DNA from 4 places in the Salmonella sp. FC25216 genome. Region 2 is predicted to be linked to each of the others. Evidence: predicted binding sites of a transcription regulator. Region 2 holds the regulator's gene; each other region holds the start of a gene.
What was found. Region 2 encodes CRP, which controls carbon source genes, mostly activating them, when cyclic AMP is high. Its sites were predicted from a motif close to ATGTGANNNNNNTCACAT; they were not measured.
Positions count from the first base shown of each region.

Region 1 (3,215 bases), 230 kb from region 2:
GGTGACATCGCCAGCCGCCAGCGGAGAGGCGCCTTTGGACTGTGCTTTCATGTCATGCATACGACGGGTGGCCGCTTCAATGTCATCTTCTTCTTTCACTTTGCTGGTTTTCAGCAGAATTGCAGAAACCACGAAGGAGACCGCCATTGCCGCCACGATGGCAGTGATGTTAGCGAAGTAAGCGCCTTTTGGCGTCATCGCCAGTACCGCCAGAATGGAGCCCGGAGACGCCGGAGAGACCAGACCGCCGTTCAGGATGGTCAGGGTGAATACGCCGGTCATACCGCCGAGAATCACCGCCAGAATCAGGCGCGGGTTCATCAGCACGTACGGGAAGTAGATCTCGTGGATACCGCCCAGGAAGTGGATAATTGCCGCGCCGCCCGCAGACTGTTTAGCGCTGCCGCGACCGAAGAACATGTACGCCAGCAGGACACCCATCCCCGGACCCGGGTTAGCTTCAATCAGGAAGAAGATGGATTTACCCATCTCATGGGACTGCTGGATACCCAGCGGTGAGAAGATACCGTGGTTAATCGCGTTATTGAGGAACAGGATTTTCGCCGGTTCAACAAAAATGGACGCCAGCGGCAGCATATCGTGCGCCACCATGAAGTTAACGCCCGCCGCCAGAATTTTGGACAGGACTTCAACCGCCGGACCAATACCGAGGAACGCCAGCATGGCGAGGATCATACCGATAATGCCAGCGGAGAAGTTGTTCACCAGCATCTCAAAACCGGATTTGATCTTACCGTCTACCCAACTGTCGAATTTCTTAATGCAGTAGCCGCCCAACGGACCGGCGATCATCGAGCCGAGGAACATCGGCATATCCGCGCCGACTATAACGCCCATGGTAGTGATAGCGCCCACCACGCCGCCGCGTTCGCCGCCAACCAGACGACCGCCGGTATAACCGATTAGCAGCGGCAGCAGGTAGGTGATCATCGGACCAACCAGTTTCGCCAGAGTTTCGTTAGGCAACCACCCTGTCGGAATAAATAATGCGGTGATAATACCCCACGCGATAAACGCGCCGATATTAGGCATCACCATATTGCTGAGGAATCGACCAAAGCTTTGCACTTTGATCTTAATATCGGATGACATAAAAACACCCCTTCTTATGTTGCTGTCGCGCAGGCTGAAAAGCCCGAGGTTTGTTAATGTAGCGGCAGAGGTAGCCGGACCCTGTAGTGTAGATACTGCGCAATCTGGCACTGAATCGTTCAACTGTCCAGACAGGGACAGTTAATGTGATTTATATCGCATAAATATAGGGGGTAGAGAGGTAATTGATGTGATATTGATCACAAAGTTACTGTGTAAAAAAACAACGCATCTAATTTTTAGACCTTAAAAGGCAATTTTATGTGAGATATTTCACACTTTTATTTTGGTGCTTTGTTGAATTTTTGTGATCATCTTCACAAGAAATTTTAGGCCCGGGTAACGTCAATACGATCCGGCAAACATTTTGTCGCAAGCCCTCTCACGTTATGTCACTCAGCAACTTCCTTTAGCGTCTCTTTTCGTTTATTTGAGCCATACTATGATTTTTACTTGGTTGGCAAAAAAGGACACGGCATGAAACTCATCGGTAGCTATACTAGCCCTTTTGTGCGCAAAATCTCTGTTCTGCTGCTGGAAAAGGGCATCACCTTCGAATTTGTTAACGAACTGCCCTACGAGGCGGATAACGGCGTGGCGCAATACAACCCTCTGGGTAAGGTGCCGGCACTGGTGACGGAGAAAGGGGAATGTTGGTTCGATTCGCCGATCATCGCGGAATATATTGAGCTGCTGGATATCGCGCCAGCGATGCTCCCGCGTGACCCCATGGCGGCGCTTAAAATTCGCCAGCTTGAAGCGTTGGCCGATGGCATTATGGATGCCGCGTTGGTCTCTGTACGCGAACAGGCGCGTCCGGCGGCGCAGCAATCGGAAACGGAACTGCTGCGCCAGCGGGAAAAAATCAACCGCAGTCTGGATATGCTCGAAGGTTATCTGAGCGACGGGACCCTAAAAACGGATACGGTGAATCTGGCGACTATCGCGATTGCCTGTGCGGTAGGCTATCTCAACTTCCGCCGGGTCGCGCCGGGCTGGTGCGTTGGCCGCCCCCACCTGGTCAAACTGGTCGAAACGCTTTTTCAGCGCGAAAGCTTTGCCCGCACCGAAGCACCGAAGGCTTGACGCGCATTATGTCCGCCTGAGCAAACTCACGTTACAATCCCCCTCAAGTCGATATCCCTCTCCAGCCAGGAGAGGGCCACCAACAGCCAGGCATTTTCATGACAAGCGAAACGCGTACACTCTACAGCCAGCTTCCTGCTATCGATCGCTTATTGCACGATAGCGCTTTTCTTTCTCTGCGCGATCGGTATGGCCATACCCAGGTGGTTGATCTGCTTAGGCGGATGCTTGACGACGCGCGCGACGTCATACGGAATACGCAGACGCTTCCCGACTGGTGCGCAGACTGGGCGCAAGAGGCGAAACGACGGCTGGAAAATGCGGCGCAAAGCGCGCTGCGCCCGGTGATTAACCTGACGGGGACGGTGTTGCACACCAATCTTGGCCGCGCATTGCAGGCGCAAGAAGCGATTGAGGCGGTAACGCAGGCGATGCGGGCGCCGGTGACGCTGGAATACGATTTGGATGGCGCCGGGCGGGGGCATCGCGACCAGGCGCTGGCGACGCTGTTATGCCGTATCACCGGGGCGGAGGACGCCTGTATCGTCAATAACAATGCGGCGGCGGTATTGCTGATGCTGGCGGCGACCGCCAGCGGCAAAGAGGTGGTGGTTTCGCGTGGCGAACTGGTCGAAATCGGCGGCGCGTTTCGTATTCCGGATGTCATGCGCCAGGCGGGTTGTACGCTGCATGAAGTGGGTACCACCAACCGGACGCACGCGAAAGATTACCGTCAGGCGGTAAATGAAAATACCGGGCTGTTGATGAAGGTACATACCAGTAATTACAGCATTGAGGGCTTTACCAAAACGGTAGAGGAAGCAGAGCTGGCGGAAATCGGGCGAGAGCTGGATATTCCGGTGGTGGCGGATCTGGGCAGTGGTTCGCTGGTGGATTTAAGTCAATATGGCTTACCCAAAGAGCCGATGCCGCAGCAGCTAATTGCCGCAGGCGCCAGCCTGGTAAGCTTCTCCGGCGATAAGTTGCTGGGCGGGCCGCAGGCCGGGATCATCGTC
Region 1 is NZ_JBDGON010000004.1:143,947-147,161, forward strand. Features, by position in the region: gene mtlA (PTS mannitol transporter subunit IICBA) at 1-1,113, opposite strand, end outside; gene AC3G3F_RS09910 (glutathione S-transferase) at 1,591-2,199, shown strand; gene selA (L-seryl-tRNA(Sec) selenium transferase) at 2,298-3,215, shown strand, end outside.
Region 1: the regulator CRP is predicted to act here: its motif matches at 1,302-1,319, upstream of AC3G3F_RS09910 (glutathione S-transferase).

Region 2 (3,215 bases):
CGACACCTCCAATCCGTTCGCCGCAAAGGGCATTCCGTCGCTGGATGAGAGTTTTGTGGTGATCCATTTCCGCAACCTGGAAGGGATCGATTTTCCCTGGCTACTGGCGATGCTCCAGGGCTCGTTCATTTCTCACATTAATACATTAGTGGTGCCGGGCGGCAAAATGGGACTGGCGATGGAGCTGATTATGTTGCCGTTGGTACAGCGATTAATGGAAGGCAAAAAAATCGAATAACCGCGTTGAAACGCCCGATGGCGCTACGCTTATCGGGCCTACGGGATAAAAACTGGTAGGTCCGATAAGGCGAAGCCGCCATCAGATAATGATAATCACGCCGCAATCACTTCATACGAATGGGTAATATGGACCGCTTTTTCCAGCATTAGCGCCACCGAGCAATATTTTTCCGCAGAGAGATCAACAGCGCGCGCGACGGCAGCCTCTTTCAGATCGCTGCCGGTAACCATAAAATGCAAATTAATGTGCGTAAACAGGCGCGGCGCGTCTTCCCGGCGCTCGGATGTCAGCTTCACTTCGCAGTTGGTGACATTCTGACGCCCCTTTTGTAGGATCGATACCACATCAATAGCGCTACATCCGCCAGCCGCCATTAATACCATCTCCATCGGACTCGGCGCTTTGTCACCGGAGTTGCCATCCATTAAAATCTGGTGGCCGGAGGAAGACTCTCCGAGGAACGTGAGTCCTTCAACCCACTTTACACGCGCTTGCATATTTCGTAACTCCAATGTTTCAATTTTCCTGAAAGATTACGCGCATACAACAAAACTCGCAATGGAAGGCGACTTGGGTCATGCTGAAGCGAGACACCAGGAGACACACGGCGAAAGCTATGCTAAAACAGACAAGATGCTACAGTAATACATTGACGTACTGCATGTATGCAGAGGACATCACATTACAGGCTACAGTCTATTTTCGTAGCCCTCTTCCCAGGTAGCGGGAAGCATATTTTTGCAACCCCAGAGACAGTGCCGTTTTCTGGCTCTGGAGACAGCTTATAACAGAGGATAACCGCGCATGGTGCTTGGCAAACCGCAAACAGACCCGACTCTTGAATGGTTCTTGTCTCATTGCCACATTCATAAGTACCCGTCAAAGAGCACGCTGATTCACCAGGGTGAAAAAGCAGAAACGCTGTACTACATCGTTAAAGGCTCCGTGGCAGTGCTGATCAAAGATGAGGAAGGGAAAGAAATGATTCTTTCTTATCTGAATCAGGGTGATTTTATTGGTGAATTGGGCCTGTTTGAAGAAGGCCAGGAACGCAGCGCCTGGGTACGTGCGAAAACCGCATGTGAGGTCGCTGAAATTTCCTACAAAAAATTTCGCCAATTAATCCAGGTAAACCCGGATATTCTGATGCGCCTCTCTTCCCAGATGGCTCGTCGCTTACAAGTCACGTCTGAAAAAGTAGGTAACCTCGCCTTCCTCGACGTCACCGGGCGTATCGCTCAGACGCTGCTGAATCTGGCGAAACAGCCCGATGCCATGACGCACCCGGATGGGATGCAGATCAAAATCACCCGTCAGGAAATTGGCCAGATCGTCGGCTGCTCCCGCGAAACCGTTGGTCGTATTTTGAAGATGCTGGAAGATCAAAACCTGATCTCCGCGCATGGCAAGACCATCGTCGTCTACGGCACCCGTTAATCCCGTCAGAATGGCGCGTTTTATCATGCGCCATTTTTGTTTGCATCGATGTGGCGAAGACTGATTTATCACCCAGAGATTAATTACGCACTACGGCAAACGCTGGTGCTGTGCCTGCCTGTGGCTGTCGGTTTATTGATAGGCCAGCTACACCTGGGATTACTTTTCTCTCTCGTTCCCGCCTGCTGCAACATTGCAGGTCTGGATACACCGCACAAACGCTTTTTTAAACGCCTGATCATCGGCGCGTCGCTGTTCGCCGGATGCAGTCTGACAACGCAACTCCTGCTGGCAGAATCCGTCCCCCTGCCGTTGATCCTGACCGGGCTCACGCTGGTGCTTGGCGTGACGGCGGAAATTAGCCCACTTCATGCGCGGCTACTGCCAGCGTCGCTGATTGCCGCCATATTTACCCTGAGCCTTGCGGGATACATGCCCGTCTGGGAGCCGCTGCTTATTTATGCGCTGGGCACCCTATGGTACGGCGTGTTTAACTGGTTTTGGTTCTGGCTATGGCGCGAACAGCCGCTGCGCGAGTCATTGAGTTTGTTATATCGTGAACTGGCCGATTACTGCGAAGCGAAATACAGCCTGCTCACCCAACATATCGATCCGGAAAAAGCGCTGCCTCCCCTGCTGATACGCCAGCAAAAAGCGGTCGATCTCATTACCCAGTGTTACCAACAGATGCATATGCTTTCGGCGCACAACAATAATGATTACAAGCGCCTGTTGCGGGCTTTTCAGGAAGCGATGGATTTGCAGGAACACATCTCCGTCAGCCTGCATCAGCCGGAAGAGGTACAGAAACTGGTAGAACGCAGCCATGCGGAAGAGGTAATTCGCTGGAATGCGCAAACGGTCGCCGCTCGCCTGCGCGTGCTGGCGGATGACATCCTTTATCATCGTCTGCCGACGCGCTTCTCTATGGAAAAACAGATTGGCGCGCTGGAGAAGATTGCCAATCAACATCCTGAAAACCCGGTAGGCCAGTTCTGCTATTGGCACTTCAGCCGAATCGCCCGCGTGCTGCGTACTCAGCGACCGCTTTACGCCCGCGACCTGATGGCCGATAAACAGCGTCGCCTGCCACTACTCCCGGCGCTGAAAAATTATGTGTCGCTTAAATCGCCGGCGCTACGCAACGCCGGACGCATTAGCGTAATGATGAGTATCGCCAGTCTGATGGGCAGCGCGTTGCACCTGCCCAAACCGTACTGGATCCTCATGACGGTGCTGTTTGTCACCCAAAACGGCTATGGCGCGACGCGCGTACGTATTCTGCACCGTTCGGTCGGAACGCTGGTCGGCCTGGTGATTGCCGGCGTCACGCTGCACTTACATATTCCCGAAAGCATTACGCTGGCGGTCATGCTGGTACTAACGCTGGCAAGTTATCTGATTATTCGTAAAAACTACGGCTGGGCGACGGTCGGCTTTACGGTGACGGCGGTATACACCATCCAGTTACTGACGTTAAACGGAGAGCAGTTTATTGTGCCGAGGCTGATCGATACGCTTATTGGCTGTTTAATTG
Region 2 is NZ_JBDGON010000004.1:378,430-381,644, reverse strand. Features, by position in the region: gene AC3G3F_RS10945 (phosphoribulokinase) at 1-238, shown strand, start outside; gene AC3G3F_RS10940 (OsmC family protein) at 334-738, opposite strand; gene crp (cAMP-activated global transcriptional regulator CRP) at 1,046-1,678, shown strand; gene AC3G3F_RS10930 (YccS/YhfK family putative transporter) at 1,727-3,215, shown strand, end outside.

Region 3 (3,215 bases), on a different contig from region 2:
CAGAGAGTTGCGTAATAGATTGCGCCGCGGTCGTCACATTAAAACGCTGCAGCAGCCCGGCTGCGCGGCAGGCGCACAGTTCGCCCTGGCAAGTGCCCATGCCTACGCGGGTGCGACGACGCAGATCCAGCAGGCTATTCACGGTTAAGTTTTCGACGGCATACTGCACTTCACCGGCCGTGACGGCCTCGCATTCACAGACCAGGCTACGGTGTTGGCGGCCTTCACTCAGCCATCCCGGCGTGCGATCGCCATGCCGATAAACCGCCGATCCGCGTAGCGGCGCGGGAAGCGAGATAATGCGTTTCAGCGTATGTTCCGTAGACTCTTTTGAGCCAGGCAACGGCGTATCCGCCGTGATGCAGGGGCGTGTATTGCCCAACTTGCGGCACACGGCGTCGGTGGCCCATTCCGCCATCAGGCGGTAAGTCATTAGCTTCCCGCCGGTAATGGTAATGAAGCCTTCAAGCCCGTCGCGCTCGGCGTGGTCGAACAGCACAATACCGCGGCTGACGTTACGACCGCTGGGATCGTCATCGCTGGCCACCAGCGGGCGGACGCCAGAATACGCGCGCAGAATACGCGTCTTCGCCATGACAGGGGCCAGTTTTTCCCCTTCACGCAGCAGGATATCTACTTCATCTGCGGTAACGCGGTTGCTGTCTATCTCATTGTAATCAATATGGGTAGAGGTGGTGCCGATCAGTGAAATCGTATCGCCAGGTACCAGAATGTCGGCATCCGATGGTTTCCGGCAGCGGTTAATCACATGCTGGTTGATCCGATGGTCCATGATCAACAGCGACCCTTTTGCCGGAAACATGCGGATACTCAGGTCGGCGTATTCGGCGATCCGTTGTCCCCAGATACCTGCCGCATTGACCACCACCGGCGCATGAAGCGTCTGGGTTTCGCCAGTGAGATGGCTGCGCACATGAACACCGCAGACCGTTGCGCCTTCACGAATGAGCCCGGTTACTTCATGCGCTGTTAACACGATTGCGCCATGTTCTCTGGCATCCAGCATATTGGCGGCGGTAAGGCGGAAAGGGTCCACGGTGCCATCCGGCACTTTTACCGCGCCGATGAGCGCAGGATTAACGGAGGGCTCAATGATGCGCGCCTGCTGCGGATCGATGGCTTCAGCGCGAATGCCTGCCGCTTCACAGGCGTGAATAAAGGTGGCCTGAAACGCAAGATCATCTTCCGGTAACGTAATAAACAGACCATCCGTCGGTTCGACACAATGGCGGGCGATCCGTTTTAAGATCTGGTTTTCACTAATGCACTCGCGCGCGGATTCCGCGTCAGTAACGGCATAACGAGCGCCGCTGTGCAGCAGCCCGTGGTTACGCCCGGTCGCGCCGGTCGCAATATCATGCCGCTCCACCAGGATGACACGTAAACCGCGCAGCGCGCAGTCGCGGGCGATCCCTGCGCCTGTTGCTCCACCGCCAATGATAATCACGTCACTTGCTTGCGAGTCACGAGTTTTCATTGTTTTTCCTCACAGTTCGTTTTTTATCATTTAGCCATACAAATCATATGGAATGTTTGATTTCGCGCATAATCGCTCATTATTCGAAAATGAAACGTGATTTCGTGCGCTTTTCTGAACATTATTCATAAATCTGTAACAATATGTGCTGTAATTCACATTCATGAGACAGATCTTTACTTAACATCGCGGCCACACTGGGAACAGCGGGGTCGTTTGAACGAACTGCGGTGTTTATCTCTAAATAAAATACGGGCCACGGAGGCTACAATATGTTGAGTATTTTTAAACCAGCGCCGCATAAAGCGCGCTTGCCAGCGGCGGAGATTGATCCGACCTATCGCCGGTTACGCTGGCAGATTTTCCTGGGGATATTCTTTGGCTATGCCGCGTATTATCTGGTGCGCAAGAACTTTGCCCTCGCGATGCCCTATCTGGTAGAGCAGGGTTTTTCGCGCGGCGATCTGGGCTTTGCGCTATCCGGGATTTCCATCGCTTATGGTTTTTCGAAATTTATAATGGGGTCGGTGTCCGATCGCTCGAATCCGCGCGTTTTCCTGCCGGCAGGGTTGATTCTGGCCGCAGCAGTCATGCTGTTTATGGGTTTTGTGCCGTGGGCGACGTCCAGCATCGCCGTGATGTTTGTGCTGTTGTTCCTTTGCGGCTGGTTCCAGGGGATGGGGTGGCCGCCGTGCGGTCGAACGATGGTTCACTGGTGGTCGCAGAAAGAGCGCGGCGGCATTGTGTCGGTCTGGAACTGCGCGCATAACGTCGGCGGCGGGATCCCACCACTGCTGTTCCTGCTGGGGATGGCGTGGTTTAACGACTGGAAAGCGGCGCTCTATATGCCAGCCTTTGGCGCGATTGTGGTGGCGTTGTTCGCTTTCGCAATGATGCGCGATACGCCGCAATCTTGCGGTCTGCCGCCTATCGAAGAGTATAAAAACGACTATCCTGACGACTACAACGAAAAAGCGGAAGAAGAGCTCACCGCGAAGCAAATCTTCATGCAGTACGTATTGCCGAACAAATTACTGTGGTATATCGCTATCGCCAACGTGTTTGTCTACCTGCTGCGCTACGGTATCCTCGACTGGTCGCCAACGTACCTGAAAGAAGTGAAGCATTTCGCTCTGGATAAATCCTCCTGGGCATATTTCCTCTATGAATATGCCGGTATTCCAGGCACCCTGCTGTGCGGCTGGATGTCAGACAAAGTATTCCGCGGCAACCGTGGCGCGACGGGCGTATTCTTTATGACCCTGGTCACTATTGCGACCATCGTTTACTGGATGAACCCGGCTGGCAACCCAACCGTTGATATGATTTGTATGATTGTTATCGGCTTCCTGATTTACGGTCCGGTGATGCTGATTGGTCTTCATGCGCTGGAACTGGCGCCGAAAAAAGCGGCGGGTACGGCGGCGGGCTTTACTGGTCTGTTTGGTTATCTGGGCGGTTCTGTCGCCGCAAGCGCCATTGTGGGTTATACCGTTGACTTCTTCGGTTGGGATGGCGGCTTTATGGTGATGATTGGCGGCAGCATTCTGGCGGTAATCCTGCTGGTGGTCGTGATGATTGGCGAAAAACGCCATCATGATGAGCTGCAGTTAAAACGCAACGGAGGCTAATAAACATGAAAACCACACTGAAAAACCTTAGCGTGGCACTGATGTTGGCAGGAATGGCAATCGGAAGCGGTGCCGTGGCGGCTGAA
Region 3 is NZ_JBDGON010000006.1:332,835-336,049, forward strand. Features, by position in the region: gene glpA (anaerobic glycerol-3-phosphate dehydrogenase subunit A) at 1-1,498, opposite strand, end outside; gene glpT (glycerol-3-phosphate transporter) at 1,771-3,129, shown strand; gene glpQ (glycerophosphodiester phosphodiesterase) at 3,135-3,215, shown strand, end outside.
Region 3: the regulator CRP is predicted to act here: its motif matches at 1,642-1,659, upstream of glpT (glycerol-3-phosphate transporter).

Region 4 (3,215 bases), on a different contig from region 2:
CCATGACGGACAGCGTGCCGTCGATGGCTTTGGGTTCCCCGCCGCTGACCGGCGCATCCAGCATTGCAATGCCTTTTGCTTTCAGGGCTTCGCTGATCTCACGGCTTGCCAGCGGCGCGATAGAACTCATATCAATCAATACGGCTCCCGGCTTCGCGCCTTCGATGATACCGTTCTCGCCCAGCGCAACCTCTTTCACATGCGGAGAGTTAGGCAGCATCGTGATGATGACGTCGCACTGTTCAGCGGTCGCCTTCGCCGTAGAAGCTGTTTCCGCGCCTGCGGCGATTACGTCGGCAATCGCTTCAGGATTACGATCGGACACCACCAGCGAGTACCCTGCTTTCAACAAGTTTTTGCTCATGGGCTTACCCATGATGCCTAAGCCAATAAAGCCAACTTTCATCGTCATAACGTTCTCTCTTTCCATACCGGGATTATTTTTTAAAGGTGTCGGCAAGCTTCTGCGTGCCGGCGCGGAATACGCCTAAATCGCTGCCAACAGCGACAAAGGTCGCGCCCCATTCCAGATAACAGCGGGCATCCGCCTCTACCGGCGCCAGAATGCCGCACGGTTTACCGTGCGCTTTGGCGCGGGCAAAAATATGCTGAATCGTCTGTTGCACGTCAGGGTGAGAGGCATTGCCGAGATGACCCAGCGCGGCGGCCAGATCGCTGGGGCCGACAAAAATGCCATCAACGCCTTCCGTTGCGGCGATGGCATCAACGTTGTCGACACCCAACTGGCTTTCGATTTGAACAATAATGGTGATGTTTTTGTTCGACTGCGCAAAGTAATCAGGCACCGTGCCGAACATGTTGGCGCGGTGAGAAACAGAGACGCCGCGAATGCCTTCCGGCGGGTAGCGCGTCGAGGCGACGGCGCGAGCCGCTTCCTCTTGCGTTTCAACAAAGGGGAGCAGGAAGTTATAAAACCCGATATCCAGCATCCGTTTGATAATGACCGGTTCATTGGTCGGCACACGTACCACAGGCGCGCTGGCGCTGCCTTTCAATGCCATTAACTGCGGAATTAAGGTGGTCACATCGTTCGGCGCATGTTCGCCATCCAGCACCAGCCAGTCAAATCCCGCCAGACCGAGAACTTCGGTGGTGATTGGGTTTGCCAGTGCAGACCAGCAGCCAATCTGCACCTGTTGCGACGCCAGCGCCGCTTTAAACTTATTCGGGAAAATAGCGTTATTCATCGCTTATACCTTCGCTTATTTCTTTAATTCTCTACCTATGATGTCGCCGCCATGACTTATAGCAGCGACAATAAAAATGCTTATCTGAAAATAAGAATGAGTCTCCAGATTCTATTTCTAGTGTGGTAACACATCCTGTAGCACAATATACCGCCCCAATATCTTTATCGTTTTTTATTATTATCATGGCATTTTCAAATAACTCGTCAGATACACTGAATTCGCTATTCAGTATAAACAGCATATGGCGGATAATCATTGTGCAAATGCTCATTAAGAAGGGGGCGCTTAACGCTTATTTTTGAGCATACGCCCATGATACTGGGCGCTAATGCACACATTTACGCTTTCCCTGGCCTACATAAAAAATTTCATAATTTGCGGTGACCTGGATCACATTCTTATATTTATACTCCTGTCATTCTTATTTCATTAGGCATGAACTTTATTTCTTATATTGAGATTTAACGATTAAACCATAACCAAAATAGATAATCCTTTTTCTATCATCCAGGCTGGAGAATGCTGAACAATGGCCAATATCGAAATTCGCCAGGAATCGTCATCGGCGTTTTATATAAAAGTACACGAAACCGATAATGTCGCAATTATTGTTAATCACCACGGTCTTAAAGCCGGAACACGTTTTTCGGATGGACTGGAACTGACTGAACATATTCCGCAAGGCCATAAAGTCTCTCTGACGGATATCCCCGCTCACGACGAAATCGTCCGTTACGGCGAAGTCATCGGGTATGCGGTACGTGACATCCCACGCGGAAGCTGGATCGACGAGTCGCTGGTTGAACTGCCAAAAGCGCCGTCGCTGAATACGCTGCCGCTGGCGACCAAAGTGCCAGAACCACTGCCGCTGCTGGAAGGTTACACGTTTGAGGGCTATCGTAACGCCGATGGCAGCGTCGGCACCAAAAATCTGCTTGGCATTACCACCAGCGTGCACTGTGTGGCGGGCGTGGTCGAGTATGTGGTGAAAGTGATTGAGCGCGATCTCCTGCCCAAATACCCGAATGTCGATGGCGTTGTAGGGCTAAACCATCTGTACGGCTGCGGCGTGGCAATCAACGCGCCGGCGGCGGTCGTGCCGATTCGCACGATTCATAATATCGCGCTCAACCCCAATTTTGGCGGCGAAGTGATGCTGATTGGCCTCGGTTGCGAAAAACTGCAACCGGAACGACTGCTGGAAGGCACCGAGGATGTCCCCGCCATCGCCGTCGAAAGCGCCAGTATTGTGCGTTTACAGGACGAACAGCATGTCGGCTTTAAAGCAATGGTCGATGATATTTTGCAGGTCGCCGAACGCCATCTGACGAGACTGAACCAACGCCAGCGCGAAACCTGCCCGGCTTCCGAGCTGGTCGTCGGAATGCAGTGCGGCGGCAGCGATGCGTTTTCCGGCGTCACGGCAAACCCGGCGGTGGGTTACGCTTCCGATCTGCTGGTACGCTGCGGCGCGACCGTCATGTTCTCAGAGGTTACCGAAGTGCGCGATGCCATTCATCTTCTGACGCCGCGCGCCATCAACGAAGCCGTGGGTAAACGTCTGCTGGATGAGATGGTCTGGTACGATAATTACCTTGATATGGGGAAAACCGATCGCAGCGCTAACCCGTCCCCTGGCAACAAAAAAGGTGGCCTGGCGAATGTGGTGGAAAAAGCGCTGGGCTCTATCGCTAAATCCGGTCAGAGCGCCATTGTGGAGGTATTGTCGCCAGGCCAGCGCCCCACCAAACACGGCCTGATTTACGCCGCGACGCCCGCCAGCGATTTCGTCTGCGGCACGCAGCAGGTCGCTTCCGGCATTACCGTACAGGTCTTTACCACCGGACGCGGCACGCCGTACGGGCTGATGGCAGTGCCGGTGATTAAAATGGCGACGCGTACCGAGCTGGCGAACCGCTGGTATGACTTAATGGATATCAATGCAGGCACCATCGCCACGGGTGAAGAGACAATCGAAGATGTGGGCTGGAAGCTGTTTCACTT
Region 4 is NZ_JBDGON010000003.1:466,503-469,717, forward strand. Features, by position in the region: gene garR (2-hydroxy-3-oxopropionate reductase) at 1-430, opposite strand, end outside; gene garL (2-dehydro-3-deoxyglucarate aldolase) at 438-1,208, opposite strand; gene garD (galactarate dehydratase) at 1,741-3,215, shown strand, end outside.
Region 4: the regulator CRP is predicted to act here: its motif matches at 1,590-1,607, upstream of garD (galactarate dehydratase).